DNA from 4 places in the Vibrio rumoiensis genome. Region 1 is predicted to be linked to each of the others. Evidence: predicted binding sites of a transcription regulator. Region 1 holds the regulator's gene; each other region holds the start of a gene.
The links. The regulator CRP, encoded in region 1, controls carbon source genes, mostly activating them, when cyclic AMP is high. The targets are predictions, from matches to a motif close to TGTGANNNNNNTCACA.
Positions count from the first base shown of each region.

Region 2: VRUMOI_RS14735 (ROK family protein) is a predicted target of CRP. The motif match lies at 4,803-4,818, and genes of this name have one in related genera.
Region 3: gltB (glutamate synthase large subunit) is a predicted target of CRP. The motif match lies at 2,969-2,984, and genes of this name have one in related genera.
Region 4: VRUMOI_RS03345 (CTP synthase) is a predicted target of CRP. The motif match lies at 4,448-4,463, and genes of this name have one in related genera.

Region 1 is NZ_AP018685.1:294,025-301,964, reverse strand. Features, by position in the region: gene kefB (glutathione-regulated potassium-efflux system protein KefB) at 1-264, opposite strand, end outside; gene kefG (glutathione-regulated potassium-efflux system ancillary protein KefG) at 279-875, opposite strand; gene VRUMOI_RS01340 (ABC transporter ATP-binding protein) at 1,138-3,045, shown strand; gene VRUMOI_RS01335 (TIGR02444 family protein) at 3,042-3,506, shown strand; gene VRUMOI_RS01330 (YheU family protein) at 3,787-4,002, shown strand; gene VRUMOI_RS01325 (phosphoribulokinase) at 4,094-4,963, shown strand; gene crp (cAMP-activated global transcriptional regulator CRP) at 5,206-5,838, shown strand; gene VRUMOI_RS01310 (aromatic amino acid transport family protein) at 6,119-7,324, opposite strand; gene pyrE (orotate phosphoribosyltransferase) at 7,553-7,940, opposite strand, start outside.
Region 2 is NZ_AP018686.1:508,815-516,754, forward strand. Features, by position in the region: gene VRUMOI_RS14705 (2-hydroxyacid dehydrogenase) at 1-111, shown strand, start outside; gene VRUMOI_RS19780 (DUF1294 domain-containing protein) at 139-471, shown strand; gene VRUMOI_RS14715 (sulfurtransferase) at 496-1,332, shown strand; gene VRUMOI_RS14720 (GFA family protein) at 1,344-1,763, shown strand; partial or broken gene VRUMOI_RS14725 (class II fumarate hydratase) at 1,874-3,288, shown strand; gene VRUMOI_RS14730 (OmpA family protein) at 3,358-4,386, opposite strand; gene VRUMOI_RS14735 (ROK family protein) at 4,934-5,851, shown strand; gene VRUMOI_RS14740 (ammonium transporter) at 5,962-7,182, opposite strand; gene clcA (H(+)/Cl(-) exchange transporter ClcA) at 7,437-7,940, opposite strand, start outside.
Region 3 is NZ_AP018685.1:2,231,303-2,239,242, reverse strand. Features, by position in the region: gene gltB (glutamate synthase large subunit) at 1-2,703, opposite strand, end outside; gene VRUMOI_RS10240 (diguanylate cyclase domain-containing protein) at 3,376-5,076, shown strand; gene arcB (aerobic respiration two-component sensor histidine kinase ArcB) at 5,073-7,433, shown strand; gene arcA (two-component system response regulator ArcA) at 7,492-7,940, opposite strand, start outside.
Region 4 is NZ_AP018685.1:728,124-736,063, forward strand. Features, by position in the region: gene rlmD (23S rRNA (uracil(1939)-C(5))-methyltransferase RlmD) at 1-1,081, shown strand, start outside; gene relA (GTP diphosphokinase) at 1,219-3,435, shown strand; gene mazG (nucleoside triphosphate pyrophosphohydrolase) at 3,533-4,333, shown strand; gene VRUMOI_RS03345 (CTP synthase) at 4,548-6,185, shown strand; gene eno (phosphopyruvate hydratase) at 6,323-7,621, shown strand; gene ftsB (cell division protein FtsB) at 7,924-7,940, shown strand, end outside.

The sequences.
Region 1 (7,940 bases):
AATCGGCATACGCATTTGCCAGAGTTTTTTGGGGTTTAACTCAAGGCCAATCAGAAACAGTAATAACACCACCCCAAGTTCAGAAAAGTGCATCACGCTATCAACATCGCTAATCAATCCCATCCCCCAAGGACCAATCACTATACCCGCCAATAAATACCCCAACACCGAGCCTAAACCTAAACGTTGCGCTAAAGGAACCGCGACAACCGCGGCGGCAAGAAATACCACGCCGCTTTCTAAGAAATCAATTGTTGATGCCATAATCCTTCCTTGTACTATTGACTATCTTTCAGTGGATTCAACAACCAGGAGCGATACGTTTGCGCATGTTCAACACGCACCGCTTGCGCTACATTTCTTGCCCAATAAAGAACCAAAGGTTCAACCCAATGCATCTGACACAGTTTTGCGGTTAACTCAAAAGGCTGCAAAATTTGTTCCAAAGGATATTGATTATACCCTTGAGCCGAAAAGGCCTCTTTCGACCCTCCCGTTGTGATCACACTACGCCAGTATTTGTCTTTTAATGCTCGCCCTTTCCCAAAGGCAAACCCTTTCCCTAATACCGTATCCATCCATTCTTTCATTAAGGCTGGGCATGAATACATAAACATCGGGTGCTGAAAGACAATCACATCGTGCTCCAGCAACAAACGGTGCTCTGAAGCCACATCAATAAAGAAATCAGGATAACAGGCATATAAATCATGCACGGTGACATGAGGCAAGCCATGAGCTGCCTTCAATAGCATTTGGTTAGCAATGGAATTATCGGGATCGGGGTGAGCATAAATAACTAAAACGCGCGGTGATTGTGCGCAGTTATCGTCACTTTGAGTTGGCGTGCTTACATGCTGGTTTATATCGGACATCCTGACTCCCTGACATCGATGACTCTCTATTCAAACAAGATATAAAAACCTTGTCTCTAAGCTTTAGGCAAGTAACCTCCTGATTGCCTACCCCTTAAACGATTGAAACGCCCAAAACCGATTCAGTCAATCTTCATCGCGATAAAGCAAAGGGATAAAATCATCATATCGTAAATCGTATAATAATCGACATTTATCCTTGAAACGCCTAATATTCAAGCCGCTGCATTTTCTGATTTTTCATGCCTAAAATAAGACTTCTATGATTACATTTTCAGACATTCAATTACTTCGTGGTGGTAAGCCACTTTTAGAACAAGCTTCAGCCACTATTCATCCTGGCGATAAAGTCGGCCTAGTGGGGAAAAATGGCTGTGGTAAGTCTACGCTATTTGCTTTACTGAAAAATGAATTATCCATTGATGCTGGTAATTTCCAAATGCCCGCACATTGGGAACTGGCTTGGATTGCTCAGGAAACGCCAGCTTTAGAGCGTGCCGCTTTAGACTATGTGATTGATGGCGATCGTGAATATCGTCAATTAGAGCAAGATCTTGCAGCAGCGGAACAAGCCGACAACGGTACCTTAGTGGCTGAGTTACACGGCAAACTCGAAACGGTTGGTGGGTACACCATCAAATCTCGCGCCGCAGAATTATTAAATGGCCTCGGATTTAGTCAAGAACAAATGCAATGGAGCCTAACCCAATTCTCTGGTGGTTGGCGCATGCGTTTGAACCTTGCTCAAGCCCTACTTTGTCGCTCGGATTTACTCCTGCTCGATGAGCCCACCAACCACTTAGATTTAGATGCCGTATTGTGGTTAGAAAAATGGCTACAAAACTACCCTGGCACATTAATCTTAATTTCGCACGACCGTGATTTTCTTGATCCCATCGTGGGCCGCATTATTCATGTTGAAAATCAACAACTCAACGAATACACCGGTAATTATTCATCATTTGAAAATCAACGTGCGCAAAAGTTAATGCAGCAACAAGCGATGTATTCCAAGCAGCAAAAACAAATGTCGCACATGCAAAGCTATATTGATCGTTTTCGCTACAAAGCCTCTAAAGCTCGTCAAGCCCAAAGCCGAATTAAAGCACTAGAGAAAATGGAAAAAGTGCTCCCCGCACAGTTTGATAACCCATTTAGCTTTGAATTTAGAGAACCTGCAGCTCTGCCGAACCCAATCATGATGATGGATCAAGTATCGGCAGGTTACGGTGATAACTTAATACTAGAACATATTCGATTAAATCTCGTTCCGGGTAGCCGTATTGGCCTACTTGGTCGTAATGGCGCGGGTAAATCGACGCTTATTAAATTGCTTTCCGGCGAACTCAATCCACAAAGTGGTGATTTAACCTACTCTCAAGGCGTGAAAATTGGTTACTTTGCTCAGCACCAATTGGAAACCTTGCATCCTGAAGAAACCCCTTTACAACACATGATGCAGATAGCGCCCAATCATACAGAGCAGCAACTACGTGATTACTTAGGCAGCTTTGGCTTTGTCGGTGAGAAAGCGCTCGATAAAGTCGCACCATTTTCAGGTGGTGAAAAAGCGCGCCTCGTTCTCGCCTTAGTCGTTTGGCAAAAACCGAATTTACTTTTGCTCGATGAACCCACTAACCACCTTGATCTAGATATGCGTCAAGCCTTAACCATGGCACTACAAACCTTTGAAGGTGCGATGGTCATCGTCAGTCACGACCGCTATTTACTCCGTGCTACCACCGATGATTTATACCTGGTCGACGCCAAACAAGTCGTGCCATTTGATGGTGATTTAGGGGATTACTACAAATGGCTTACCGAACAACAAAAGCAAGATAAAAAAGACGCACAGCCTGATAGCACGACGGAACCAAGTCAAAATAGCGCCGCAGCCCGTAAAGAACAAAAGCGACTTGAAGCAGAATTACGTAAACAAAGTGCACCAATTCGCAAAAAACTGACACAACTCGAAGTAAAAATGGACAAACTGAGCGCACAATTAGCCGATGCTGAAGAACAACTTGGCGATGTTTCTCTCTACCAAGATGAAAATAAGGCTAAGCTTACCGAAGTATTAACATTGCAAGCCTCCAGTAAATCTCAGTTAGAAGACGTTGAAATGGAATGGATGGCCTTGCAAGAAGAATTGGAATCTCTTAATCAATAATGACGCAATATAACCCTCTGCCTTTAACTTTTGAACGCTTATGGCAATTTAGTTTGCAACATTACGGCGTGCGTGAAATAAAAGAAGCTTGCTTAGTTTTACAGAACCGGCATAAAGGCAAGGTTAACTTAGTCTTATTATTAAAATGGCTCGATGAACATGAATTGAGCCTTTCTGAACAGCAATGGGAACAATTAGATAACGCGATTGAGCGAACTGAAACCCTATTGCAACAATTTCGAGATTACCGCCGCAAAGCCAAACCTCACTTACCTGATACACTTTATCGTGAATCACTGCAATTTGAATTACAATTAGAACGCCAACAACAATCCGATCTTGTTCATTGTATTAATCATCTTGATCTATCATCAAGAACGAGCCAACCAATGACTCATCTTTATTGTCAAAAACTAGGCGCGCCACACCTGTCAGCCATTTTTTATAAGATAGAAAATTAAAGGCTAATCTTCATGCCATCTACAAAATATATTCCCTTACTTCTGGCCAGTTTCATCACCCTACAAGCAATGGGTCTACCAATTAAAATCGGTGATGCATTGGGTTAGGACAAAGGAACACTAAAAGCGTACCGCTAAGGCACCACCTCTAGTGTTTGGGTAGATAATCATCCTTACTTGGGCGATAACGCTGCTGACTTCACCATGCCACTTGGCTATCGCCAACCTATTTAACCTCAACTGCAATTCTTTAGAATCTGTGGTTTTCTGGAGCTCATAAATGATCATTCCATGGCAAGACATCGATCCTGATACACTCGATAACTTAATCAAAGAGTTTATCCTACGTGAAGGTACCGATTACGGTATGCAAGAAACCTCGCTTGAAACCAAGATCAAACAAGTGAAGGGACAACTAAAATCAGGCAGTGTCGCGATTGTTTTCTCTGAACTGCATGAGAGCGTCGATATCAAATCCATCAATGAGTTGAGCTAGTGAAAAAGCGGTCAAATGGTGCCGCTATTTATTCTTGTGGATCATTCATCTACACTATCTCTCAATATTTAAGTCGAAAGAAAGGATTATCATGTCGGCAAAGCATCCCATTATTGCAGTAACGGGTTCATCAGGTGCAGGAACGACCACCACCTCAGAAACCTTCAGAAAAATGTTCAATATGATGGGCATCAAAGCCTCTTGGGTTGAAGGCGATAGCTTCCATCGCTATACACGCCCAGAAATGGATGTCGCGATCCGTAAAGCCAAAGAGCAAGGTAAACACATCAGTTACTTTGGCCCTGAAGCGAATGACTTTCCCGCTCTAGCTAATTTTTTCCATCAATTTGGCAAAGAAGGTACGGGTAAAGTTCGTCGCTACTTACACAGCTTTGATGAAGCCGTTCCTTACAATCAAATGCCTGGCACTTTCACACCATGGCAGGACCTACCTGAAAATACCGATGTTCTTTTTTATGAAGGCTTACATGGTGGGGTGGTCGATGGTGATGTTAATGTCTCCAAACATGTGGATTTTTTGATTGGCATGGTGCCGATTGTTAACCTTGAATGGATTCAAAAATTCGTCCGTGATACTCGAGACCGTGGACATTCACGTGAAGCGGTGATGGATTCAATTGTGCGCTCAATGGACGATTACTTAAATTACATCACGCCACAATTCTCCCGCACTCACATTAACTTCCAACGTGTACCCACCGTTGATACATCCAATCCGCTTAATGCCAAAGGCATACCGAGTTTGGATGAAAGCTTTGTGGTGATCCGATTGCGTGGAATTAAGAATGTTGACTTCCCATATCTGCTCGCAATGATTGAAGGTTCATTCATGTCACGTCATAACACACTTGTTGTGCCGGGCGGTAAGATGAGTTTTGCGATGGAATTAATTATTCAGCCGCTACTCCATCAATTAATCGAAACAGGAAAAATCGCCTAAAAGTGTTACTCAGAACACACTTAGTGCCGACTCTGTGACATTGAACACGGTTTAATCCCCTAAAACCCCACACTTAGCCGATCAAAGTCAAGAAATCCGCTCTAGAAAGGGGTAGTATTGAAGGGCGACTGCAACAAAGTTTGTAGCTATAACAATTAACACCTATTCTATTTGACCAGTTTAGCCGGTCTCAGGATGAATGACTCAAAACTGAGCAAGCCTTGTAGAGGAAGTAACAAATTATGGTTCTAGGTAAACCTCAAACTGACCCAACATTAAAGTGGTTTCTATCGCATTGTCACATCCATAAGTACCCATCAAAAAGTACTTTGATTCACGCAGGCGAGAAAGCAGAAACCCTTTATTACATCGTAAAAGGGTCCGTGGCTGTATTAATCAAGGATGAAGAAGGCAAAGAAATGATTTTGTCTTACTTGAACCAAGGTGACTTCATTGGTGAATTAGGCCTATTTGAAGAAGACCAAGAGCGTACTGCTTGGGTTCGAGCCAAATCACCTTGTGAAGTTGCTGAAATCTCATTCAAGAAATTCCGTCAACTTATCCAAGTTAACCCAGATATTTTGATGCGTCTTTCTGCACAAATGGCAAAACGTCTGCAAATCACTAGCCAAAAAGTAGGTGACTTAGCATTCCTAGACGTAACCGGTCGTATCGCTCAAACGCTACTAAACCTAGCGAAACAACCTGATGCAATGACGCACCCAGACGGCATGCAAATTAAGATCACTCGTCAAGAGATTGGTCAAATTGTAGGTTGTTCACGTGAAACGGTTGGCCGTATCTTGAAGATGCTAGAAGAGCAAAACTTGATTTCTGCCCACGGTAAAACCATCGTGGTTTACGGCACGCGTTAAGCATTACATCGCGTTTAGCAGAGTTACAAAATTAAAAGCCACTGAATGATAAGTTCAGTGGCTTTTTTAGTATTCGAGTTTCGTTATTCGGGCGCTACGCTGCTTGTGGATCGAAAAAGATGAGAGCCGAGAGCCGAGAGCCGAGAGCCGAGAGCCGAGAGCCGAGAGCCGAGAGCCGAGAGCCGAGAGCCGAGAGCCGAGAAGATTGTGCAGCGAGACAAACTAATGTCAATAATTCTTTCAGCTCCCGAGCCTAGCGTCCTAGACACGAATATCGAAATTACCCTATTGCCGGCAACATCCCAAGGCTGATCATAACTTGAACTGAAATAATCACCACACCAACGGCAAGTGTTAGCATTAAGGCTGGCGTTCCACCGGAAACGGTAAACGACTGAGTCTCTTGGTTTAGGACTCGAGAACGCATCACCATCGCAACCGGTAATAAAATGGCTAAAATCGCTAACGCAATCGCTGCATAACCTAAGGCCATAATAAAACCTTGTGGGTAGAACAGCGCAAAACATAACGGTGGTACAAATGTCACTAGTGCAATACCAACACGGCCACCTTTGCTTTGATTCTTATTTAAGCTGTCACCTAAAAATTCAAATAAGCCTAAACTCACACCAAGGAAGGAAGTGATTAACGCCAAGTCGGCAAAGACAGAAACGACTTGTGAAATCACCGAGCTATGAATCACTTGTGAAAGCGTGCCCACTAAAGCGGTAACATCACCCGCTTGTGAAAGCGTGGCTTGTTCAACCACACCGAGCGTGGCCAGCTGCCATAAGATGTAGACGACTAGCGGTAGTAAAGAACCGAAAACCATCACCTTTTTCAATGCTTGCATATCAAGGTTCAAATAACGCACCACCGCAGGGATGCTACCGTGAAAACCAAAAGAGGTAAAAATCACAGGCAATGCAGCAATAATCAAGCCTTTCTCTAATGGCATATTAAGTAGATGAACCGCTTGAATATTGGGCGTTAAGAAGAACAACATCACGGCCATCGCAATGAGCTTGCAGGTAAATAAAACTCGGTTAACGCGGTCGACCGATGAGGTACCAAACGTCACAATCGCAGCAATAATGATGGTGAAAATCAACGTACCGATACCATTAGATACATCAATAGCAAACCAGTTATGTAATTTTTCATTAAACTGACCACCACCGCCCGCGATGTAAGCGGCACACAGTGCATAGAAAAGAAAGAGCATGGCAAAAGTCGCCACCCATTTTCCTTTGTCACCCAAAAATTGTTTCGCTAACGTGTGTAGAGTGGCATCGTAATCAGCATGTTGGTGCAGCTCTAACATGAGCAATGCGGTATAGGCCATTAACGCCCACATCCCAATCATAATGATTAAAGAAGTGCTAAAACCTAAGCCTGCCGAAGCAATTGGCAAGGCCAACATACCTGCGCCAATCGTAGTGCCAGCAATAATCAAAGTACTGCCAAAAACCTTTGAGTTACTCATGAGTGTGTCTTTTACCTAGTGGAATATTTAGCTGACACATTACCATTTATCAGAAGTAAATCGAGGTGAAAAGTCGAGATATTGATTAAACATTCGACAAAATTGACTTGGAATGGGGTTTTATTGGTGTGTATAAAAATAATTACACATGTAAATAAAAATAAACCCAGAGAGAGATTCCCTCCAGGTTTTGACATCATTGGCTTTCAAAGATTGAAATAATAAAGCTTAAATGCCGTATTGCGCACGGTATGCTTTTACCGATTCAAGCTGCTCAGCATTACCACCTTGCTCTTCAAGGTACGTCACAAGATCGCCGAGGCTAATGATCGAAATCACTGCACAACCAAAATCTCGTTCTACTTCTTGAATCGCCGATAACTCACCTTTGCCTTTTTCTTGGCGATCGATGGCCACTAAAACGCCTGCTAGATCAGCGCCATTGGCTTTAATGATTTCCATCGATTCACGAATCGCGGTACCGGCTGTGATCACATCATCCACCAGCATAATGCGACCTTCTAACGGGTTACCCACCAGATTACCGCCTTCGCCATGATCTTTGGCTTCTTTGCGGTTAAAACAATAAGGCGTATCGATATCGTGATGATCGGCA
Region 2 (7,940 bases), on a different replicon from region 1:
GGACATCAGGCATTTCTAACGAATGAAGCATTAGCCAATATTGCTGATACGACATTAAGTAACATTAAGCTGTTCTCGCAGGGTAAGTCTTCTGGTAATGAAGTGCTCTAAAGTCAAACTATAGTAGTTAGTCATGGGGTGGAGTATTATTCGTATATCAATTTTACACTCCTTAAAAGAGTACGTTTTAATGATTACCCTGCAAGCTGGATTAATTTACTGCTTAATCCTGAGTTTTGTCACTTTTATTGTCTATTGAAAGACAAACGAGCGTCAATCAAAGGTAATTGGCGCACCCAGAAAAACGTTACACATACTTGCTTTTTAGGTGGATGGCCGGGCGCGTTGTTAGCTCAGCACCTCTTTCGCCATAAAACCAGTAAGTTTCGTTTTCAGTTTGTATTTTGGTTATTAGTTGCCCTTAATTGTATTGGTACAGTTTTGATCCAAAACCCTGATTTTTATATGTAATGTGAATCAACAAGGATTACCGCCATGAACTCTGATTATCCTTTAGTTTCTGCAACTTGGCTCTTTGATCATTTTTCTGACGATAATGTCGTTGTTCTTGATACGACAACTCAACATGCCGTGGTCGGTGAAGCCTTAGAATTGCCTCGTCAGTATTTACCTAACTCTCAGCTTTTTGATATCGAAAATGTTTTCCTTGATTTAACCAATCCACTACCAAATACCATGCCAAGCCCTGAATTGTTTATCGAACAAGCTCGTCAGCTAGGCATTAATCAAGATAGTGTGGTGGTGCTCTATGATGCTCGAGGTTTATATTCCGCTCCTCGCGCTTGGTGGATATTTAAAACCATGGGCTTTGAGCACGTTTATGTCTTAGACGGTGGACTGTCATTATGGCAATCATTGGGCTACCCATTAGTGGATTCTTATACTGATATAGATAGAGCGATGGGTAATGTGAATGCAAACTATCAAGCGCAGAAAGTGTTTAATGTGGATGATGTGTTAGCGGCGATTTCAAACGATGATATTCAAATTATTGATGTGCGTTCGCAAGAGCGATTTTTAGGTAAAGTCGCAGAGCCTCGTGAAGGGATGCGATCTGGACATATTCCATCTTCAATTAACCTACCTTTTAGTTCGGTACTTGAAGGGCATCAATTCAAGAAACTCGAGGCGCTGGAAACACTACTTGAACAGCATTTAGATGCTTCAAAACAGCAAGTATTTTCATGTGGTTCAGGCTTAACGGCGTGTATTGTCCTGATGGCGGCTTATCTTTGTGGCTATACTAACCTAGCCGTATACGATGGCTCTTGGGCTGAATGGGGCGCAAACCATGATCTACCGGTTGAATAAGGAATCGAGTTATGACGGATGTCAGTTATCCAGTAAAAGGCCAATGTCAGTGTGGTAGTGTGAACTTTACCTTGAAAGCGGCACCTAAAGTAGTAATGGCTTGCCATTGTAAAGAATGCCAAAAATTATCCACCAGTGCGTTTAGTATCACTTGTGTCCTGGATGCAAAGGATATTGATATTCAAGGTGAGCTAAAGCAAACCAGCCGCACTGCAGACAGCGGCAATGAAAATATCGGTCATTTCTGTGCTGGTTGCGGTAATCGTATTTATCAATTAAACCCTGCCGTGCCTGAAATGATCAAATTCAAGGCGGCGGCCAGTTTAGACGATACACGTATGATTGTACCGACGATGCATGTATGGACAAGCGAAAAGCAAAATTGGGTTGTGATCCCCGATGATGTTCAGCAATTTGAAAAACAACGTTAATCGATAACTGGTGAGCGTTGAATCATCTTCCCTTATCACAATGATAACTTGCATATCGGCCAAATAGGTTCGACACTGAAGCCATTCCATCACAATTTAAGGATGATGTTATGGCTTCTGTTCCCTTCAATACTTTTTACCGTACCGAACATGACAGCATGGGAGAGGTAAAAGTCCCCAAAGATGCTTTATATCAGGCTCAAACTCAACGAGCCGTCGATAATTTTTCAATCAGTTCTTTGACCATGCCTCCTCGTTTTATTCAATCTGTTGCCATGATCAAACAAGCCGCTGCTAAAGCTAACGAAGAGTTGGGTCTACTCGATAGTACGATGTCTAAAGCGATTCAAGCGAGTTGTCAGGCCATTATAGATGGCGAGTATCTTGACCAATTTCCTATCGATGTTTTTCAGACTGGTTCTGGTACCAGCACCAACATGAATCTTAATGAAGTGATCGCGACCTTATCAAATCAAATTCTTGAAGAAGAAACGGGGCAAGCACAGCGTGTTGGGCCGAACGATCATGTCAATATGGCGCAAAGCAGTAATGATGTGATTCCCTCGGCGATTCAGCTTAGTGCATTAATGGCGATTGAAGATGAATTGATTCCTGCCATGGAGCATTTAAGTCAAGTGTTGAAGGCAAAAGCGTCTGCACTATCTCATATTGTGAAAACCGGTCGTACTCACTTAATGGATGCGATGCCAGTAACCATGGGGCAGGAGTTATCTGGTTGGAAGGTGCAAATCGATAAAGCTCGCTGCCGCATTGAACAACTCTTGCCTGATTTAAAGCAATTGGCGCAGGGCGGAACTGCAGTGGGTACCGGCATTAATGCACCTCAAGAATTTGCTCAATTATTTACTCAGCATCTGAGTTCAATAACGGAAAGTCCATTCAGCCAAGCGACAACTATTTCTACAGTTTAAGCTGCCAAGACTCAAGTGTGGCTGTATCTGGTGAATTAAAAGCCTATGCTGTAGCCTTAATGAAAATATCCAATGATCTACGTTGGATGAATTCAGGGCCACTCGCGGGAATAGGTGAAATAGAACTGCCAGCTTTACAACCAGGTTCATCGATTATGCCAGGAAAAGTGAATCCTGTTATCCCCGAAGCCGTAGCCATGGCAGCAGCTCAAGTGATAGGGAATGACACAACGATTACGGTTGCAGGGCAAAGTGGTAATTTTCAATTAAATGTGATGTTGCCAGTGATTGCTCTCAACTTACTGCAAAGCATTGAACTACTGGCTAATAGTTCACGCAGTCTCGCGGATCAAGCGATAAAAGATTTTGTTGTGCGAGAAGATAATTTGGATTTGGCTCTCGTTAAAAATCCAATTTTAGTGACCGCGTTAAACCCTATTATTGGCTATGAAAAAGCTGCGCAAATTGCCAAGAAAGCGTATAAAGAAAAGCGTGCGATTATTGATGTGGCAGAACAAGAAACGGAATTATCTAGAGCAGAGTTAGAGAAAGCACTTGATCCGAGTAAGCTCACTCAAGGTGGTATCTGTTAGTTAGGAATAAAGCAGAAATAAAAAGGCCGCTGCGGTTAACAGCGGCCTTAAAGTTATAAGCTTAGAGGCTTAATCTTGATAAGTAATTTCGATACGACGGTTTTGTTCACGACCTTCAGCTGTTGAGTTATCAGCAATAGGGTTTTCTTCCCCTTTACCTTCAACGTTGATGCGTGATTCATCGATACCATTTTCAGTTAAGTAATCAGCAGCTTTTTGTGCGCGTTTTTCTGAAAGTTTTTGGTTGTATTCAGCTGCCCCTGTTGAATCAGTGTAACCGATAACGGCAACATTAATTTCAGGACGTTGTTCTAAATATGTGACTACTGGATCTAAAGAGCTTTTTGCATCTGATGTTAATTCAACAGAGTTATGTTCAAAAGCACCTTTTGATAAGGTTGCTGCTGGTAATGGCTCTTCTACAACAGCTGGTTCTGGTTCTGGCTCTTGAGCGGCTACCACTGCCGCAGTTGTTGCCGCTGCAGCAACTGGTGCAGCACTATCTGAACTACCAAAATAGTAACTTAGGCCAAGAGATACGTAGTTAACATCAGTTTTACCTGTTGTGCTACTTTCGCCTACGTTATCAAACCATTGATATTCGGTACGTACACGCCAGTTATGGCTTAGTTGATATTCGACACCAGCACCTAACATTAGTGACCAGTTTTCATCGCTATCATTATAAGCACCTGTTTTTTGATCGACATAGTTATATGAAGTACCTACTTTACCAAATAGATTCCATGCGCTAGTAAGGTTCCAATCTAATTTTGCCCCTAATTCACCATTCTGAATCTGAGTTTTATTAACTTCGCTACCAGCAACATGCTCTTTCGAATTACCAAGGTAGTTATAACCACCTTCTAAAGAGAACCATTCGTTAAATTGATAACCACCATAGACACTACCAGCCCAGGCATCATCATCAATATCACCGTCATTCTGACCGAAATCGAAATTAGACCAACCGGTTTTAGCACCAAGGTAAAACTCTCCGGCATTTTCTGCAGCGGCATTAACCTGTGGCGACATAAGAAGAGAAAGAGAAATGATTGACGCGACAGAAGGGTAAAAAGACATTTGTTTAATATTCATATTGGCACCAACTATAAAGTTATTTTTGTCCATACAAGCGATCCACAACTTCGATAAAGGAAATTTGGACCATAATTTTGCTAGCGAGTTATTGAAAACTATAAAGTTATCAAAAATCTGCCTACACAATACTGCTGTAAGAATAGTTTATCAATCCATTGGTGTGAAACTTTTGTAAATTAACGGTGTCAGTGATTGGCTTGATGAATGAGGGGGCTCGGCTGCGTGATGATTCTATTATATGTTATTTTTTAAATTGTGATAAAGGTAACCAATTACTTAAATATCAAAGTCTTATTTTCTATTTTGAGCGCTGACTAATTTGATAAATAATGAACATTGATTAAAGTGATATGCTTTACAATGCTAATTTATTGGAATGTTGCTGTTTTGTATTAAAAATTAAAATTAATTATTGTGATCTAGATCTCTATTTTTAGTGCCCTCTATCGCATAAAAAAAATTTTTTGGTTGCTATTTAGTTGTTAGTAAAAGAATGGCGTGTCTCTAGAACGAGGCCATTATGGTTCATAAGGAAAATGAAATGCTGAGTTTAGGTTTGGATATTGGTGGAACAAAAATTGAAGCGGTTGTGTTATCAGAAGATGGGCAAACTATTTATCAGCAGCGCATACCGACGCCAACCAGTAGTTACTCTGAATTCTTATCAACAGTCACCGGTTTGATTCAAAGTATCCAACAAACATTACAACAGCCTATGACCATTGGTATCGGCCTACCTGGTGCGATAAGCCCTGATAGCCAAACCATAAAAAACTGTAATTGCTTAATCTTGAATGGCCAGCATTTGGATAAAGATATTGCTGACATAGTTAAACAGCCGGTATTTATCGCAAATGATGCCGATTGTTTTACATTATCGGAAGCGCAAGATGGCGCAGGCGCTGGGCATGCCACCGTCTTTGGCGTCATTATTGGTACGGGGTGTGGCGGTGGTGTTGTCGTCAATGGTCAACTACTTTCTGGGCCCAATGCGATCGCCGGAGAGTGGGGTCATAATACCTTGCCACAATATCATCGAGATAATGATGGACTCGCACAGCAATGCTACTGCGGAAAAATTAACTGTATAGAACGCTTTATTTCAGGATCAGGTTTTTCTGAACGCTATAATCAGCAGCATGGCACAGACTACAACTCTGCAGAAATCATGGATTTAAAACGTGCTGGCAATACGAATGCTGAGCAACATTATTTATCGTTTATTGATATGTGTGCCCGTAGTTTGGCATCGGTCATAAATGTACTTGATCCACATGTAATTGTGCTTGGTGGCGGTTTGTCGAATGTAGATGAAATTTACCAAGATATAAACGATGCAATTGGAGCTTATGTTTTTTCAGACGTGTGTAACACTAAGATTGTGAAAGCGAAGTACGGTGATTCAAGCGGCGTGAGAGGGCATGTTGGTTGCCTAGAATGCATCAAGCTAATACCTAATTAACATTCTATGCAATTGCTAAATAAAATAGCCACTCACTTTTCCTGACTGAACCGGATCGTTAAAGCGAGTGGCTATTTTTTAGAATCAACCCTAGTTGAAGTTAATCAATATTAATCTTCATTGGTTGCGCTGATTTTATGGATAGATAAATCGGCACCGCTATATTCGTCTTCTTGGCTTAAACGTAAGCCTGATACTTTGTGAATCGTGTCATAGACCAGAATTGAACCTAATACAGCAATGGCAATACCTAGTAACGTACCGAGAACCTGAACGGTTAAACTCACACCACCCATTCCGCCTAGTGCGGTTTGTCCAAAGATACCGGCAGCAATACCGCCCCATGCTCCACACACGCCATGCAGCGGCCAAACACCTAATACGTCATCGATTTTGGTTTTGTTTTGCATGAAGGTAAATAGCCATACAAAAATTGCAGCAGCCACAACACCCGTTGCTAATGCGCCGATGGGATGCATTAAATCTGAACCAGCACAAACCGCGACTAAGCCCGCCAGTGGACCATTATGAATAAAGCCTGGGTCATTTTTACCCATCACCATTGCTGCTAATATTCCGCCAGCCATTGCCATTAAAGAGTTAATCGCTACTAAACCACTGATACCATTAATAGTTTGTGCCGACATAACATTAAAGCCGAACCAACCAACACATAATATCCATGCGCCTAGTGCAAGAAATGGGATATTAGATGGTGCAAAGTTAGTATGTTTGCCCGCGCGGATCCGTCCGTTACGCATGCCAAGGAATATTACGGCGACTAGTGCAATCCAGCCCCCGACACCGTGGACAACTACTGAGCCTGCAAAATCGTGAAACCCTGTACCAAAGGTGGTTTCAAACCATGCTTGTAGACCAAAATTACCATTCCATATCATGCCTTCAAATAATGGATACACTAAGCCAACGATAAAGAATGTACCGATCAACACAGGGTAGAAACGAGCTCGCTCCGCGATACCGCCAGAGACAATGGCCGGAATTGCTGCTGCAAAGGTCAATAAGAAAAAGAATTTAACCAGTTCGTAGCCATTACCCGCTGAGAGGGTCGGGGCATCAACGAAAAAAGAATGGCCGTAAGCAACCCAGTAACCAAAAAAGAAATAAGCAATGGTAGATACACCGAAGTCGGAAAGTATTTTCACTAACGCGTTAACTTGGTTCTTATGCCTTACGGTACCCACTTCAAGGAAGGCAAACCCTGCATGCATAAGAAAGACCATAATAGCGCCGAGTAATAAAAATAACGTATCAGAGCTCTGGGTTAATGCTTGTACTACGCCATATACTTGAGTGGTGGACTCATCCATGTTCATGTATCTCCTAAAAATGAACGTATTATTCTATGCACAATAATTAAGCACTCGGTTTTATGAGCACTATTTTGATGCAGAAGCTTTGTATTAAGCAATTTTTATGCCATGGGGTTTTGTGTGGTTATTTGGATGGGATAACGCTTTTACTGGCTATTTAGAGGAGGAGAGATAAAAATAAATGCACCAATTTTGATCTTATGAGCAAAATTGGTGCATTGTGGTTACAGGTAAAAATTTATAGTGGTGCATTATTTCCGATTTATTTCAGTTTCTGTTTCGCTAATCGTTTCTGCTTTATCTTCTTCTGGGCTCTTTTCGTCATGCTTTGGTAGATCAACTTGTTGTAGCTTGGCTTTTTTCAGAGTTCTATGTAGTAACTGTGTATAGATAGGTTGACCACCAAGCAATTGAGCCATAATAGTCGCGCCTAATGTAGTTATAATTAATGGTAAAATAAGGTGATAATTATTGGTCATTTCGATGACGAGCAGGATACCTGTTATTGGTGCTCGAACGGTTGCTGCAAATAATGCACCCATGCCCGCAATTGCAAACATTCCAGGGTCGATATTCAGTGTCGGATCAATTTGCAGAGCGAGTTGACCATAAAAAGTACCGAATAAAGTACCAAGCGCCAGCATTGGAGCAAAAATGCCACCAGGGGCTCCTGAACCAAAACATATCAGTGTTGTTGCTACACGAGCGAAGAATAGGATCAATAACAAACTAATGCTGTAGTCACCGTTGGTTGC
Region 3 (7,940 bases), 830 kb from region 1:
CGTTGAGTGAGCTTCGTAAGAAATAGAACCAAAGCTCATCGCCCCTGTTGCGAAGCGTTTTAAGATTTTTTCAATTGGTTCCACTTCATCTAGAGATATGGAACCTGCTGGGTTTTTGATGAAATCTAATTGGCTACGTAGGGTTGCTGCGTTATCGCCTTGATCATCAACGGTTTTCGCATATTGCTTGAATTGGCTGTAATCTTTGTTACGAGTCGATTGTTGCAATAATGAGATAGTTTCAGGGTTAAATAGGTGTTTTTCACCACGTTGTTTCCATTGATAAACCCCACCAACATCCAACATTTGGATTGGAATTTCGCGAGTAGGATAGCCAACACGATGACGGATTAGCACTTCACGTGCGATATCATCAATGGTCAGTCCTTGGATACGAGAAACGGTACCAGTGAAGTATTTATCGACCACTGATTTACTGATACCTAGCGCTTCAAAAATTTGCGCGCCATGGTATGACTGTAGCGTTGAAATACCCATTTTAGAGAAGATCTTCAATAAACCAGCATTGATGCCTTTGCGGTAATTGTTGAAGTAATCCTCAGTTGGGATCTCTGAATCGAGTTTTTTCTTCTTCTGAAGATCAACGATCGTTTCGGTTACCAAATATGGGTTAACCGCATTAGCACCATAACCGATTAATGTCGCAAAGTGATGAGTTTCACGAGCGTCACCGGTTTCAATCACGATGTCACATTTAGCACGTAGACCTTTGCGAATTAAGTGGTGATGTACAGCACCAACCGCTAGCATCGCTGGAATTGCCGCGTGGTTAGAGTTAGTTGCACGATCGGTTAATAGAATGATCGAGTATCCGTCAACCACAGCATCTTCTGCGTATTGGCAAATACGTTTTAGCGCACGCTCTAGTTTACCTGGCTCTTCAGTAGCTCGGAAAACAATATCTAACGTCTTAGCTTGTAAGTGTTCGTTATCAATTGCACGTAACTTTTCAAGTTCATCGTTTGATAATACCGGTGACTCAAGTTCTACTTTTCGGCAGTGTTCAGGGGTTTCTGTCAGCAAGTTATGATCACGACCTAGGTAGGTGTTCAGTGACATTACCATGCGTTCACGAATCGGATCGATTGGTGGGTTAGTTACCTGAGCAAAAAGCTGCTTGAAGTAATGAGATAGATGTTGTGATTGGTGTGACAAAATGGCGAGCGGCCAGTCTGCACCCATTGACATAAGTGGCTCATAACCGGTTTCTGCCAACACATGAATAATATCGTTTACTTCTTCGCTAGTAATACCGAATGCTTGTTGATGCTGAAGCAATTTAGCCGGTGAAGGTTGGTGATGCATATTGTCCGCATCAGGCAGTGTTTTTAAGGTTAATAGATTGTCTTGAACCCATTGTTCATAAGGCTTAGCGGTAGCAATGCTATCTTTTACTTCTTCATCAGAAATAATACGACCTTGCTCTAGATCGGCAACAAAGATACGACCAGGCTGTAGGCGACCACGGTATTCAATATTCTCTGGGGCAATTTCTACTGCGCCAGATTCTGATGCCATAACTAAGAAATCATCTTTGGTTACCGTATAGCGAGAAGGACGTAAACCATTACGGTCAAGGGTTGCCCCTACTTGAACGCCATCGGTGAAACACACAGAAGCCGGGCCATCCCAAGGTTCCATGATGTTGGCATGGTATTGATAGAAAGCGCGACGTGCCGGGTCCATGTTTTTATTTTCTTGCCATGCTTCAGGAATCAACATCATTAAAGCGTGTGGCAAGCTGCGGCCAGAAAGAACCAGTAGTTCTAACGCCATATCAAAGTTTGATGAATCTGAACCATTCTCTGAGCAAATCGGCAATAGCATGTCGATTTCCGCTTTTGAGAATAGGTCTGACTCTAAAATGGCTTCACGAGCTTTCATCCAGTTTAAATTGCCGCGTACGGTATTAATTTCACCATTATGGGCAATGTAACGAAACGGCTGTGCAAGACGCCATCTTGGGAATGTGTTGGTGGAGAAGCGTGAGTGAACTAACGCTAACGCGGTCACCATGCTTGGGTTTTGAAGATCTAAGAAATATTGCGGTACTTGATCGGTTGTAAGTTGACCTTTATAAACCAAGGTTTTGTATGACAATGAGTTAATATAGAAGTCATCGCCAATATTTGAAACTGACTCTAAACACACTCGAACTGTATAGTTACGCAAAACGTAAAGTTTACGTTCAAGTTCTGCAGGATCCATACTTGGACCACCAGAAATGAAAACATGTTCGAATTGAGGTTCGGTGCTAAGTGGGTCTTCGCCGATCATTGAGTTATCGACAGGTAAGACACGGTAGCCTAGGATTTCAAGATCAAGGCGCTGGGCATTGCGCTCTAAAATATCACGGCATTGCTGACGTTTGTGTTCATCCTTAGGAAATAAGACAACCCCAACACCATATTTTTCAAATGATGGGAGTTTGATACCGAGTTTGACGGCTTCTTCTAAAAGAAATTCATGAGGTTTTTGCAGTAAGATACCTGCACCATCACCACTACAAGGGTCACAACCTTGACCGCCACGGTGTTCCATGCGGGCTAGCATATCCAGCGCTTGTGTTACCACAGCGTGAGATTTACGGTTTTTTAAGTGAGCAACAAAACCGATCCCACAGGCATCATGCTCCAGCTCAGGAGTGTACAATCCTTGTGTACTTTGCTCTCTACTTACCATAGATACATCCTTCCAAGTTAAATGGCAGCTTTACGAGTTAGCGTCTATGCTTATCGAGAAAACTGCTTTGTCCTTTTATGTACTTATAATCTTCAACTTACTATGACATTGCTCGGTCTAGTAAGCGCGATTCCTTTCAACCATTCGCAGAAAACTATTTGCGAAAAAAGTGGTTCCTTAGTTCCTTTAGGAGGTAGCATTGAAAACATCCAGTTTTTTATGCTTTACCTAACGGAAACGCTAGCGATTTATCTCTGAATATTGACGTGACGTCTATCACGAAAAACACAGCATCGTTTAACCATCCTACATTTTTGTACTATGTAATTCCAACGAAAGTTGAACAAAAGTGATTAAATTTTTCACACCTTTTGCATATTAAAAGAGCTAAATATGCTTTGAGTGTTGATAATATGCGTTTTCTTTGAATTTATATGTTGCTCTTCTACTTAGTATTAAGTCGAATCATTTGCTTCAACAACACAAATTTTGGGATTGGCGAGCCTTTTGTCCGATGTTTATAAATGAATAGTGGAATTATCTCCTCACAAATAATGCATTTACTTGTAATATATACGCCTAAGGTCAGTTAAATTTAAAACAAGATGGTATGGGTGGGGCATGGAGTGGTTTTCGTTCGAGGGGGATAGCCTCTCAGTAGATGTATTATTGATGACTTTAATAGGCCTACTGATTATTTTTTATTTACATCGTACTTATCGAGAGCGCTTTCTTTCGCTCATTAAAGGTGCACCGATCGCTGTTTTTATCGTAGATTGCCAAAACGGTGAAATTTTAGATGCAAGCCGTAAGGCGATTCAATTATTGTCACTGCGGCGAGTGGGAAAGCGCTTTTTACTGCCATCATTAATGTCCCCAAAAAAATTCCTGACTATTCTCGAAGACGCACAACACGACCCTTTCCAGTATTGGAATATTTCTGAGCACAATCAACAACCATTGCATTTTTCATTTATTTCAACGATATCAAACGGACAGAAAGTGTGGGTGGTTTATGTGAGCCCTTATTCAGGGAATATGGATCACAACAAAAACACTTCTCTTGCTTTTCAGGCTTTAAATTCTTTATCTGAGCAGGTCTTCATTAAAGACCTTGATGGTAATGTATTAGCGACTAACCGTGCCTATGACCGTTTTTGGTATCAACGAGAGCAGGAAGGGATTGGTATGGAAACGGTTGTTATTACCGATGGTCGAAAATCTCAACAACGATGGACCTCAACACCTGATGGAGAGAGTTGCTTACTGGAAACTCATTTTACATCGCTAATTGCTCAAGATGGAAAAGTTACGGCAGTGGTAGGAATCAGTCATGATGTGTCGGATTGGTACTATACGCAGCAGTCTTATTCTGATGAAGTTGATAAACGTCATACCATGGAGCTTGATTTAGCAAGAAGTGAAACCTTGCTGCAATCTATATTACATGCGTCTCCCGATCCTATTGCGATGTTTAACCAAAACCGCATTCATGAAGCCTGCAACCAAGCTTATGCTGATTCGTTAGGTATTGTGAAAACGGAAGATATTATTGGACACCGATTAGATGAAATTTTACCGGAAGATACCGTAAGTCGGTTTATTGAAACTGATTTAGAGGTACTGGAGAAAAAACAAACAATACGTTTTATCGATCGGATATCAAGTGTGGGTGAGAATCCTACTTGGTATGACGTATTAAAAGCACCTTATATTGAACCATATACAGGAAATACGGGGTGTCTCTTAATTGCTCGAGATGTCACTGAACATTTTTTAATTAAGCAAAAACTAGCAGAAGCGAATGCGGAGTTAGAACGATTAAGTTATTTTGACCAAAAGCTTAAAATTTCAAATAGACGTTATTTTGATGATCAGCTTCATGCTGTTTGGCGATTGCATTTACGTCAACAATCGCCGTTAACCGTGATGGTTTGTAAAATCGATTTTTTAAATTCGTATCAGGAGCACTATGGTACTCAAGTGTGTAGTGATGGGTTAACTCAGATCGCGGCTGCCTTTGAGAGCGTTATTCAACGCGGGGCGGATTTAGTCGCGAGCAATGGAGATGACGAATTTATGTTTCTTTTACCTGAAACCGAAGCGCCAGCATGTTTATTCCTAGCGAATAAAATTCATCAAACGATGAAAGCGCTTGCAATTGAGTGTGATCCTCCCCTGAACTCTAAATATTTAACGGTCAGCATTGGGGTCGCAAGCGGTATACCGAAAAAAGGTATTACTCCTACATCAATTGTTGATGCAGCTTATGAAGCGCTTGAACTTGCTGAAAAAAATGGCCGAAACCAGACGCAAGTGAACTATCAATATTTGTCTTTAAATGGATCATCAGGAGCGAATAACCCATTATGAAACTATTAAAAAACCTCGCTCAATATTATGTCGACTTGTTGGTTAAATTGGGAATGGTTCGATTCTCTATGTTGTTGGCTCTAGCATTAGTTTGCTTTTCTGTACTATTGCAAGCGGTCGTAAGCTTAGCTTTGCGAGGTCAAATAGAGAATATTGTTATTATTCGTTCGGTTTTTTTTGGTTTATTAATTACCCCTTGGGCAGTGTATTTTTTGACGGTTGTGGTGGAGCAGCTGGAAGAATCACGTCAACGTTTAAGTAAAATGGTCGAAAAACTCAAAGATATGCGTCAGCGAGACCATCAATTGAACCTTGAATTACAAGCGAATATTCAACAGTTAAATCAAGAGATTGCCGAGAGAAAAAAAGCAGAAGAGGCCCGTTTAGAGGCGATTCAAGATTTAGAAGGGGAAGTTTACCAGCGCGAAAGAACTCAAATGGAATTAGCAGAACGTACGGCATTGATGCGTTCATTTTTAGATGCTTCTCCCGATTTGATTTATTATCGAAATACCGAGGGAATATTCTCTGGTTGTAATAAAGCGTTCGAAGAGCTGGTTGGTTTGTCTGAATCTGAATTGGTCGGTCTATCGATCTATGATGTTTATAAAGATGACTCTACGCATCAACAAGTAAAAGAAACCGATAAAATTGTTTTTTCAGAAAATAGAGAATTGGCTTATGATTTATGCCTTCAATATCCCGATGGAAAAGAAGCGTACTTTGAGTTTCGTAAGTTGCCTTTCTATAACAAATCTAAGCAATTAATCGGTCTCGTTGGCTTTGGTCGTGATATTACCGAGAGAAAAGCGTATCAAGATGCGTTGTTAAAGGCGAGCCAGGATAAGACTAAATTTATTTCAACCATAAGCCATGAGCTAAGAACCCCACTCAATGGCATTGTCGGCTTAAGCCGAATGTTACTCGATTCTAAGTTAGATCAAGAGCAACGTCAGTATATGCAGACTATCAATGTCAGTGCGATTACGTTAGGGCATATATTTAACGATGTGATTGATCTGGATAAGTTTGACCGAAGTGAGCTAGAGCTGCTCCCGGTTGCGACAGATTTTCAAAGTTTCATCACCGATATAGAAAGTATTTCCGGTCTGATGGCAGAGCAAAAAGGGTTAACATTCGAGCTTGATCGCTTAACTGAATTGCCGTCAGCCATTTTGGTGGATGCGACCCGCCTTCGTCAAGTTCTGTGGAATCTGCTAAATAACGCAATGAAATTCACGAAACAAGGTGGGGTAACCGTTAATGTCAGTGCCGATATTGACGGTGAATTTGCCAATATTGAATTTGAAATTGAAGATACGGGCATCGGTATTCCTGACAGTGAAATCGATAATATTTTTGGTATGTATTATCAAGTGAAATCAGGTAAGGATAACCTTCATGCTGTTGGTACGGGAATTGGTTTAGCGGTATCACAGGAATTTACTCATCGCATGGGAGGCCAAATTACCGTATCCAGTGAGTTAGGATTTGGCAGTACTTTCGTTGTGTCGATTAGGGTTCCCGTTACCCAAATGCAAGACTCATTAAACAATGTCGATATGCAACCAAGTTTGCGTATTTTTATGGTCGAAGATATTGAGCTAAATATTACGGTTGCACGTTCAGTATTAGAAAACTTGGGTCATACTGTTGACGTTGCGATGACAGGAGAAGAAGCATTAACGAACTTTATTCCTGAACAATACGATTTGGTTTTTCTCGATATTCAACTGCCGGATATGACAGGTTTTGATATTGCTCAGCAATTAAGACGAACGTATTCTCAGTTACCACCATTAGTCGCCTTGACAGCTAATGTGATGAAAAGTAAATCTACATATATTGAAAAAGGTATGGATGACGCGATAAGCAAACCGTTATCGATTAAAGATATTCATCAGGTTATCGCGAAGTTTTCTTCGTCTCATCGTCGTGAACAACCTCTTAATATATCTACAAAACCGGTTTCAAATCCCGAGCAGAATAAGAGTGAAAGTGAAGATCTTGAAGCCGTGATAGATACTGAAATGTTACTTTCTTATCTTGAGATTGTTGGTAAGCAATCCGTTTTAGACAGCTTGTTGATGTTTGAACAAACTATTCCTGATTATATGCAGCAGTTGAATCAATATCTTAATAATCAAGATGATGAAAACTTGGTTTCTGAGGCCCATAAAATAAAAGGGGCGGCTGGCTCGGTGGGATTACGAAGAATCCAAGAACTCGCACAACTCGCTCAAACTCCAGAAGCTTCGGATTGGCGTGACAATGTGTCAACTTGGGTTAAAAAGATGAATCAGTATTTTCAACAAGATATTGATTATTTAAAACAATGGATTGAACAGCAGTCATAATAAAAAAGGCCTCGTAATACACGAGGCCTTTCTGTCAATCATGCAAGTACGAGTCATCTTACTCGCTTAGATCACCACAAAAACGGTAACCTTCGCCATGGATAGTGGCGATGATTTCTGGTGTATCGGCAAACGATTCAAAGTGTTTACGAATTCGGCGGATCGTTACATCAACAGTACGATCATGTGGTTTCAATTCACGACCAGTCATTTTCTTCAATAGATCGGCACGAGTTTGAATTTTTCCTGGATTTTCACAGAAATGCAGTAATGCGCGGAATTCAGAACGAGGTAGCTTATAGCTTTCACCCATAGGATTAACGAGTGAACGGCTATTAATATCAAGTACCCAGCTATTGAATTCATACTTCTCAACGGTACGTTTTTCTTCTTGTGCGTCGCCGTTGTGCATAGAGCGTTGAAGTAGGTTGCGAGCACGGATTGTCAACTCACGAGGGTTGAATGGTTTAGTGATGTAATCATCAGCACCAATTTCTAGCCCTAAAA
Region 4 (7,940 bases), 430 kb from region 1:
TGATCAAATTACGCATAAAACGGCATCATTGCATCAATTAATGGCGAAATTCGGTCAAGCGAATCTTACGATGAGTGAGCCTATTCTTTCACCAGCAACGGGTTACCGCCGCCGTGCTCGAATTAGCATGATGTTTGATGCTAAAACTCAACAATTACAATTTGGGTTTAGACAAAAAGCCAGCAAACAGATTGCCAATGTAACAGATTGTCCCGTTTTAGAACCTACGTTGAACGAATTGTTACCAACGATAAAGTCGATGCTGGTGGCCTTTGATAATCCAAGAGCGTTGGGACACATTGAAGTGGTGTTTGATGGACAGCGCAAAGCATTATTATTACGCCACACGGCAGAGTTAACCGCGAAAGAGCAACAGAGTTTGGTGGCATTTGCTCAGCAGCATGACACGACAGTCTACTTGTTAGGTAACAGTGCTGAGCTAGACTGTTTGAGTGGTGAGCCGCTTCAGAGCATTGAAACTGGAAATAAGATTGATTTTCTACCCACCGATTTTATTCAAGTGAACCAATCGGTAAACCAAGCAATGGTTGCTCAGGCTGTTTCATGGTTAAACATCACTAAAAACGATCGCATACTGGATTTATTCTGTGGTTTAGGTAATTTTAGTTTAGCGTTAGCCCAGCAAGCTCAATCCGTGATTGGGGTTGAAGGTATTCAAGCGATGGTAGAAAGAGCGAGATCGAACGCTCAAATAAACCAATTAAATAATCTAGAGTTTTATCAAGCTGATCTAGAGCAAGATTTTACTCAGGCTGTCTGGGCTAAAAAGGCATTTGATAAAGTGTTACTTGATCCCGCTCGAGCAGGAGCGTCAGGCATTATCGATAAAATGGCCGAGCTCGGTGCTAAGAGCGTCGTTTATGTGTCATGTAATCCTTCGACACTTGCGCGTGATAGCCATAGTTTACAAAGCCAAGGTTATGAGCTTAAAAAGCTTGGTATGATTGACATGTTCCCTCATACCAGTCACCTAGAATCGATGGCTTTATTTGAAAAAACAGCGAAAGCTGAAAAAAAGAACAGTAAAAGAAAAAATACCGCAAAACTGAAACTATTTTAACACGCGAAATGAAGAGAGCACTTAGCCTATGCGCGCATATTCAGCTGAGTTGATATGCCTCAGTTAACAACGGAACCGTTTAAGAGCAGTAACATTTTATTGCCCATCTTTAAGAATAGATTAAGCAGGACAGTGTAATGGTCGCAGTTAGAAGCGCACATTTAAATAAAAACGAAGAGTTTGAACTGGAATCTTGGATTGCAAGCCTACATCAAGACGGCAAAACCAGTAATAAATTGACGCAAGTCTACCAAGAGTGTGAAAGTTTACTCCGTGATCACCCCGCCCGTTCATTGTTGCTGTGGCGTGGTCGCGAGATGATCGAAATTCTTATTACATTATCGATGGACCGCCCAACATTAATGGCGGCGCAACTCTTTCCGATTGTGACCGCTGGGCTCTTTGAGCGTGAAACCTTAATTGAAACTTACGGTAAAGAAATCGTAAAACTGATTGACGGCGTTGAAGAAATGGCGGCAATTGGACAATTAAATGTCAGTCTTGATGATTCAGAAGCCTCAGAACAAGTCGATAACGTCCGCCGCATGCTACTTGCGATGGTGGATGATTTTCGCTGTGTGGTGATAAAGTTAGCGGAACGTATTTGTAACTTACGTGAAGTAAAAAATGAGCCTGATGAGATTCGCCAATCTGCGGCAAAAGAATGTGCCAATATCTATGCGCCACTGGCCAACCGATTAGGTATCGGTCAGTTAAAATGGGAAATTGAAGATTACGCGTTTCGCTATCAACAGTCTGATATCTACAAGAAAATTGCTAAACAGCTGTCTGAGCGTCGAATCGTTCGAGAGCAGTACATTCATGACTTTGTGACCAACTTATCCAAAGACATGAAAGCGGCCAATATTAATGCTGAAGTCAGCGGGCGGCCAAAGCACATCTATAGCATTTGGCGAAAAATGCAGAAGAAGAACTTGGCGTTTGATGAGTTGTTTGATGTGCGAGCCGTGAGAATTATTGCTGACCAATTGCAAGATTGCTACGCGGCATTAGGTATGGTGCACACCAAATATAAGCACCTACCAAGTGAGTTTGATGATTACGTCGCGAACCCGAAACCAAATGGCTACCAATCCATCCACACCGTGGTACTTGGTCCTGAAGGCAAAACCATTGAGATCCAAATTCGAACCAAGCAAATGCATGAAGATTCGGAGCTTGGCGTGGCTGCGCACTGGAAATATAAAGAAGGCAGCTCAGCAGGACGTAGTGGTTATGATGAAAAGATCACTTGGCTACGTAAATTAATTGATTGGCAAGAAGAGATGGCAGATTCTGGCGAAATGCTGGATGAATTGCGCAGCCAAGTATTTGATGATCGGGTTTATGCCTTTACTCCACGTGGCGATGTGGTCGATTTACCGATGGGCGCGACCCCATTGGATTTTGCTTATCATATTCACTCCGAGGTGGGGCATCGTTGTATTGGTGCCAAAGTCGGTGGGCGTATCGTTCCGTTTACTCATAAGCTCGCGATGGGTGATCAAGTTGAGATCATTACTCAAAAAGAGCCAAATCCTTCTCGAGATTGGTTAAACCCAAGTTTAGGCTTTGTTCATTCAGGGCGAGCACGGGCCAAAATCAATGCTTGGTTTAGAAAGCAAAGCCGAGAGAAAAACCTTGAAGCGGGTAAAGATATTCTTGAAGTTGAGTTGCAAAAAATCGGTGCGACTTTAAAAGATGCGCAACAATATGCGTTGAAGCGTTTTAATGTGAACTCACCAGATGAACTTTATGCTGGCATTGGTAGTGGTGATTTACGTATTAACCAAGTCGTGAATCATATTAATGCCTTGGTAAATAAGCCAACGGCAGAAGAGGAAGACCAGCAAGCGTTAGCTAAGCTTCAAGAGTCACAAGTTTCGCATGAAAGTCGTCCACGTAAAGATGCGGTCGTGGTGCAAGGGGTAGATAACCTCATGAACCATTTAGCTCGATGTTGTCAGCCGATCCCCGGTGATGATATTTGTGGTTATATTACGCAAGGTCGAGGCATTTCAGTGCATCGTACCGACTGTGAACAGTTGGATGAGTTAAGGCACCATGCTCCTGAACGAATCATTGAAACGGTCTGGGGGAGTGGCTTTACTGGGCTATATATTTTGACCATTCGTATTGAGGCGTTGGAGCGCAGTGGCTTACTGAAAGATATCACGGCATTATTTGCCAATGAGAAACTGAAAGTGAGCAGTATGAATGGACGTACTGATTATAAGCGTCAGATTGTGATCATGGACTTTAATTTAGAAGTTCAAAATGTGGAAATCTTATCGCGTATCATTGCTCGGATTGAGCAATTAAAGGATGTGCTAAGAGTGAAGCGTTTAAAATAATGACGGATAAATCAAAACACCGCTTAAATTTTTAAGCGGTGTTTTGCTATCTACAACCCAGACCCACTATTTTAGAAAAGAACATAAAGAGAAAACCATGACATCACCAATCGAACAACTTAAATCCATTATGCAGCAACTGCGTGACCCAAAAAATGGATGTCCTTGGGATAAAAAACAGACCTTTGATTCGATCATTCCACACACCATAGAAGAAACTTATGAAGTGGTGGATGCTATTCATAATCAAGATTGGCAAAACCTACAAGAAGAATTAGGTGACTTACTCTTTCAAGTGATTTTTTATAGCCAATTGGCCAATGAACAACAACTTTTTGATTTTGATGATGTGGTGAAAGGGGTAAATGACAAACTAATACGCCGCCATCCACACGTTTTCTCTGATGAAAAAATTGAAGATGAAGACGCACTTAATGCTCGTTGGGAATTAGAGAAGCAAAAAGAAAAATCACAGCAAGGCAAAGTCGAAGAAAGTATTCTAGACTCTATACCAAAAGCATTACCCGCGTTATCTCGCGCCAATAAACTACAGAAAAAATGCGCTAAATATGGCTTCGATTGGGGAACCTTAGGACCGGTTGTGGATAAGGTGCATGAAGAAATTGATGAAGTAATGGAAGAGGCTTTGCAAGTGGATAAAAATGAGCAACGCATCGAAGAAGAGCTCGGTGACTTGATGTTTGCAACGGTGAATCTAGTCCGTCATTTGGGTAAAGATCCTGAAGTGACACTCACCAAAGCTAATAATAAATTTGAGCGACGTTTTCGTGGTGTGGAATCAATCATCTCAGGGCAAGGTAAGTTATTGACAGATTGTTCGTTGCAAGAATTAGATATTCAGTGGGAAAATGTCAAACTGTCTGAAAAAAGAATCTAGGCTACAGTTTTATCTTTTATTGATTGTTTTTTATGAATATTTTCTGGTTGGGTAGTACTGCTTTCATTACTGAGAAAGCTAAATTGATTTGAAGCAAGAAATAAATTAATCGAGTGTGATAGATTTCACGTTGTAGCGGAAAAGGGGTTCTGGTATATTTTCATCCCGTCCAGAAGTAATCCATTTCCCTCATTCAACCAATTTCAGGTTAAGCATGACGACAAATTACATTTTTGTTACTGGTGGGGTCGTATCCTCTCTAGGTAAAGGTATTGCAGCAGCATCACTTGCAGCGATTTTAGAAGCTCGTGGTCTTAAAGTGACCATGATGAAACTAGACCCATACATCAACGTGGATCCAGGCACAATGAGCCCGATCCAACACGGTGAAGTATTCGTCACGGAAGATGGTGCGGAAACCGATCTCGATCTTGGTCACTACGAACGTTTTATTCGTACCAAGATGAGCAAGCGTAATAACTTTACAGCCGGTCGTGTTTACGAAGATGTTCTACGTAAAGAACGTCGTGGTGATTACTTAGGCGCAACAATTCAAGTTATCCCACATATCACTAACTCGATTAAAGACCGCGTTATTGCTGGCTCTGAAGGCTACGAAGTCGCTATCGTTGAAGTTGGTGGTACGGTCGGTGATATCGAGTCACTTCCTTTCATGGAAGCGATTCGTCAGTTAGCGGCAGAAGTAGGTCGTGAGCGTGCTATGTTCATGCACCTAACGTTAGTACCGTATCTGGCGGCGGCTGGTGAAGTGAAAACTAAGCCAACTCAGCACTCAGTAAAAGAATTACTTTCTATTGGTATTCAACCAGATATTTTGGTTTGCCGTAGTGATCGTATTATTCCGGCTAACGAACGTAAGAAAATTGCACTATTCTGTAATGTGCAAGAAAAAGCCGTTATCTCGATGAAAGACGTGGATTCTATTTATAAGATCCCACAACTGATTCGTGCGCAAGGTTTAGATGATTTAGTGTGTACTCGTTTTGGTATTACAGCGCCTGAAGCTGACCTGACTGAGTGGGAACAAGTGATTTACGAAGAAGCTAACCCAACGGGTGAAGTGACTATCGGTATGGTAGGTAAATACACAGAATTACCAGATGCTTATAAATCAGTAAACGAAGCATTAAAACATGCTGGTTTAAAAAATCGTCTAAGCGTGAATATCAAATATGTTGATTCTCAAGATGTAGAATCAAAAGGCACTGAGCTATTGGCTGGCCTTGATGCGATTTTAGTACCTGGTGGCTTTGGTGACCGTGGTATCGAAGGTAAAATCCTTGCGGCTCAATACGCTCGTGAAAACAAAGTTCCATATTTAGGTATTTGCTTAGGTATGCAAGTGGCACTGATTGAATACGCGCGTAATGTCGCGGGTATGGAAGGTGCGCACTCAACGGAGTTTAATCAAGAAACTAAATTCCCAGTGGTTGGTCTTATCACTGAGTGGGTAGACAAAGAAGGTAACGTTGAAGAGCGTACCGAAGCTTCTGATTTAGGCGGCACAATGCGTCTAGGTTCTCAGCTTTGTCACCTAGAAAAAGGCACGAAAGCGTACGAGTTGTACGGCAGCGCACAAATTCATGAGCGTCACCGTCACCGTTACGAAGTGAACAACAACTTGCGTCCTCAAATCGAGAAAGCAGGCTTGAAAGTATCTGGTCTTTCGGCTGATAAGAAATTAGTGGAAGTGATTGAAAACCCTAACCACCCATGGTTTGTGGCAGCTCAATTCCACCCTGAATTCACCTCAACGCCTCGTGATGGTCACCCATTGTTTGCAGGCTTTGTGAAAGCGGCGGGTCAAAACCAACGCGGTGAATTTGAATAATTGCCTTTGGCTGCTAATTTAATTAGCAAGAATTTGAAAAGTAAGATGTAAAAGGGATACGGGTAGTGGCTTTATGTTGTGCGACTACCCACTAATTTGACATTTATTATATTTAAATTGAACGAGAGGAAACATCAATGTCTAAGATCGTTAAAGTTCTAGGTCGCGAAATCATCGACTCACGTGGTAACCCAACTGTAGAAGCTGAAGTTCACCTAGAAGGTGGTTTCGTAGGTATGGCTGCTGCACCATCTGGCGCATCAACGGGTTCTCGTGAAGCTCTTGAATTACGTGACGGCGACAAATCACGTTTCCTAGGTAAAGGTGTTCTTAAAGCTATCGAAGCAGTAAACGGCCCAATCGCTGCTGCTCTAGTAGGTAAAGACGCTAAAGACCAAGCTGCAATCGACCAAGTAATGATCGATTTAGACGGCACAGAAAACAAATCTAACTTCGGCGCTAACGCAATCCTTGCTGTTTCTCTAGCAAACGCAAAAGCAGCTGCAGCATCTAAAGGCATGCCTTTGTTCGAGCACATTGCTGAACTAAACGGCACTCCAGGTGTATTCTCAATGCCTCTACCAATGATGAACATCATCAACGGTGGTGAGCACGCGGATAACAACGTTGATATCCAAGAATTCATGATTCAACCAGTTGGCGCGAAAACAATCAAAGAAGCTCTACGCATCGGCGCAGAAGTATTCCACAACCTAGCTAAAGTACTTAAAGCTAAAGGCCTAAGCACTGCAGTTGGTGATGAAGGTGGTTTCGCTCCTAACCTAGAATCAAACGCTGCTGCACTTGCTGCAATCAAAGAAGCTGTTGAGCTTGCAGGTTACGAGCTAGGTAAAGACGTTACTCTAGCGATGGACTGTGCAGCATCTGAGTTCTACGACAAAGAAGCTGGCAACTACAACATGAAAGGCGAAGGTAAAATCTTCACTTCTGAAGAGTTCAACCACTACCTAGCTGACCTAGCTAACCAATACCCAATCGTATCTATCGAAGACGGTCTTGACGAATCAGATTGGGATGGCTTCAAGCACCAAACTGAACTACTAGGTAACAAACTTCAACTAGTAGGTGATGACCTGTTCGTAACTAACACTAAGATCCTTGCGAAAGGTATCGAAATGGGTGTTGCTAACTCTATCCTAATCAAATTCAACCAAATCGGTTCTCTAACTGAGACTCTAGCTGCAATCAAGATGGCTAAAGATGCAGGTTACACAGCAGTAATCTCTCACCGTTCTGGCGAAACTGAAGATGCAACTATCGCTGATCTAGCGGTAGGTACTGCTGCAGGTCAAATCAAAACTGGTTCTATGAGCCGTTCTGACCGTGTTGCTAAGTACAACCAATTAATCCGTATCGAAGAAGCTCTAGGTGCTAAAGCTCCTTTCAACGGTCTTAAAGAAGTGAAAGGTCAATAATTCGTCATTGAATTAGTTTGATTGATACTTTGAAATCCTCGCTTCGGCGGGGATTTTTTTGTTTGCGGAAATGGAAAAGACGGAATCTCGTTTCTCGGGCGCTACGCTGCTCGTAGCTCGGAAAAGAAAGAGCAGAGCTATAACGATCGAAATATACACTTTTCCTAGCAACTAGTAACGAGAAGCGAAGCGACTCTAGCAGCGCAGCGAGCCTAGTATTTGGTAAATTTTAAACGCTTTGTTCATGATCCGTTGTCCTGAATGAGGTATCATTAGCGCAATAATTTTTTAGTGAGTAGACGATGAGAATATTTACTTT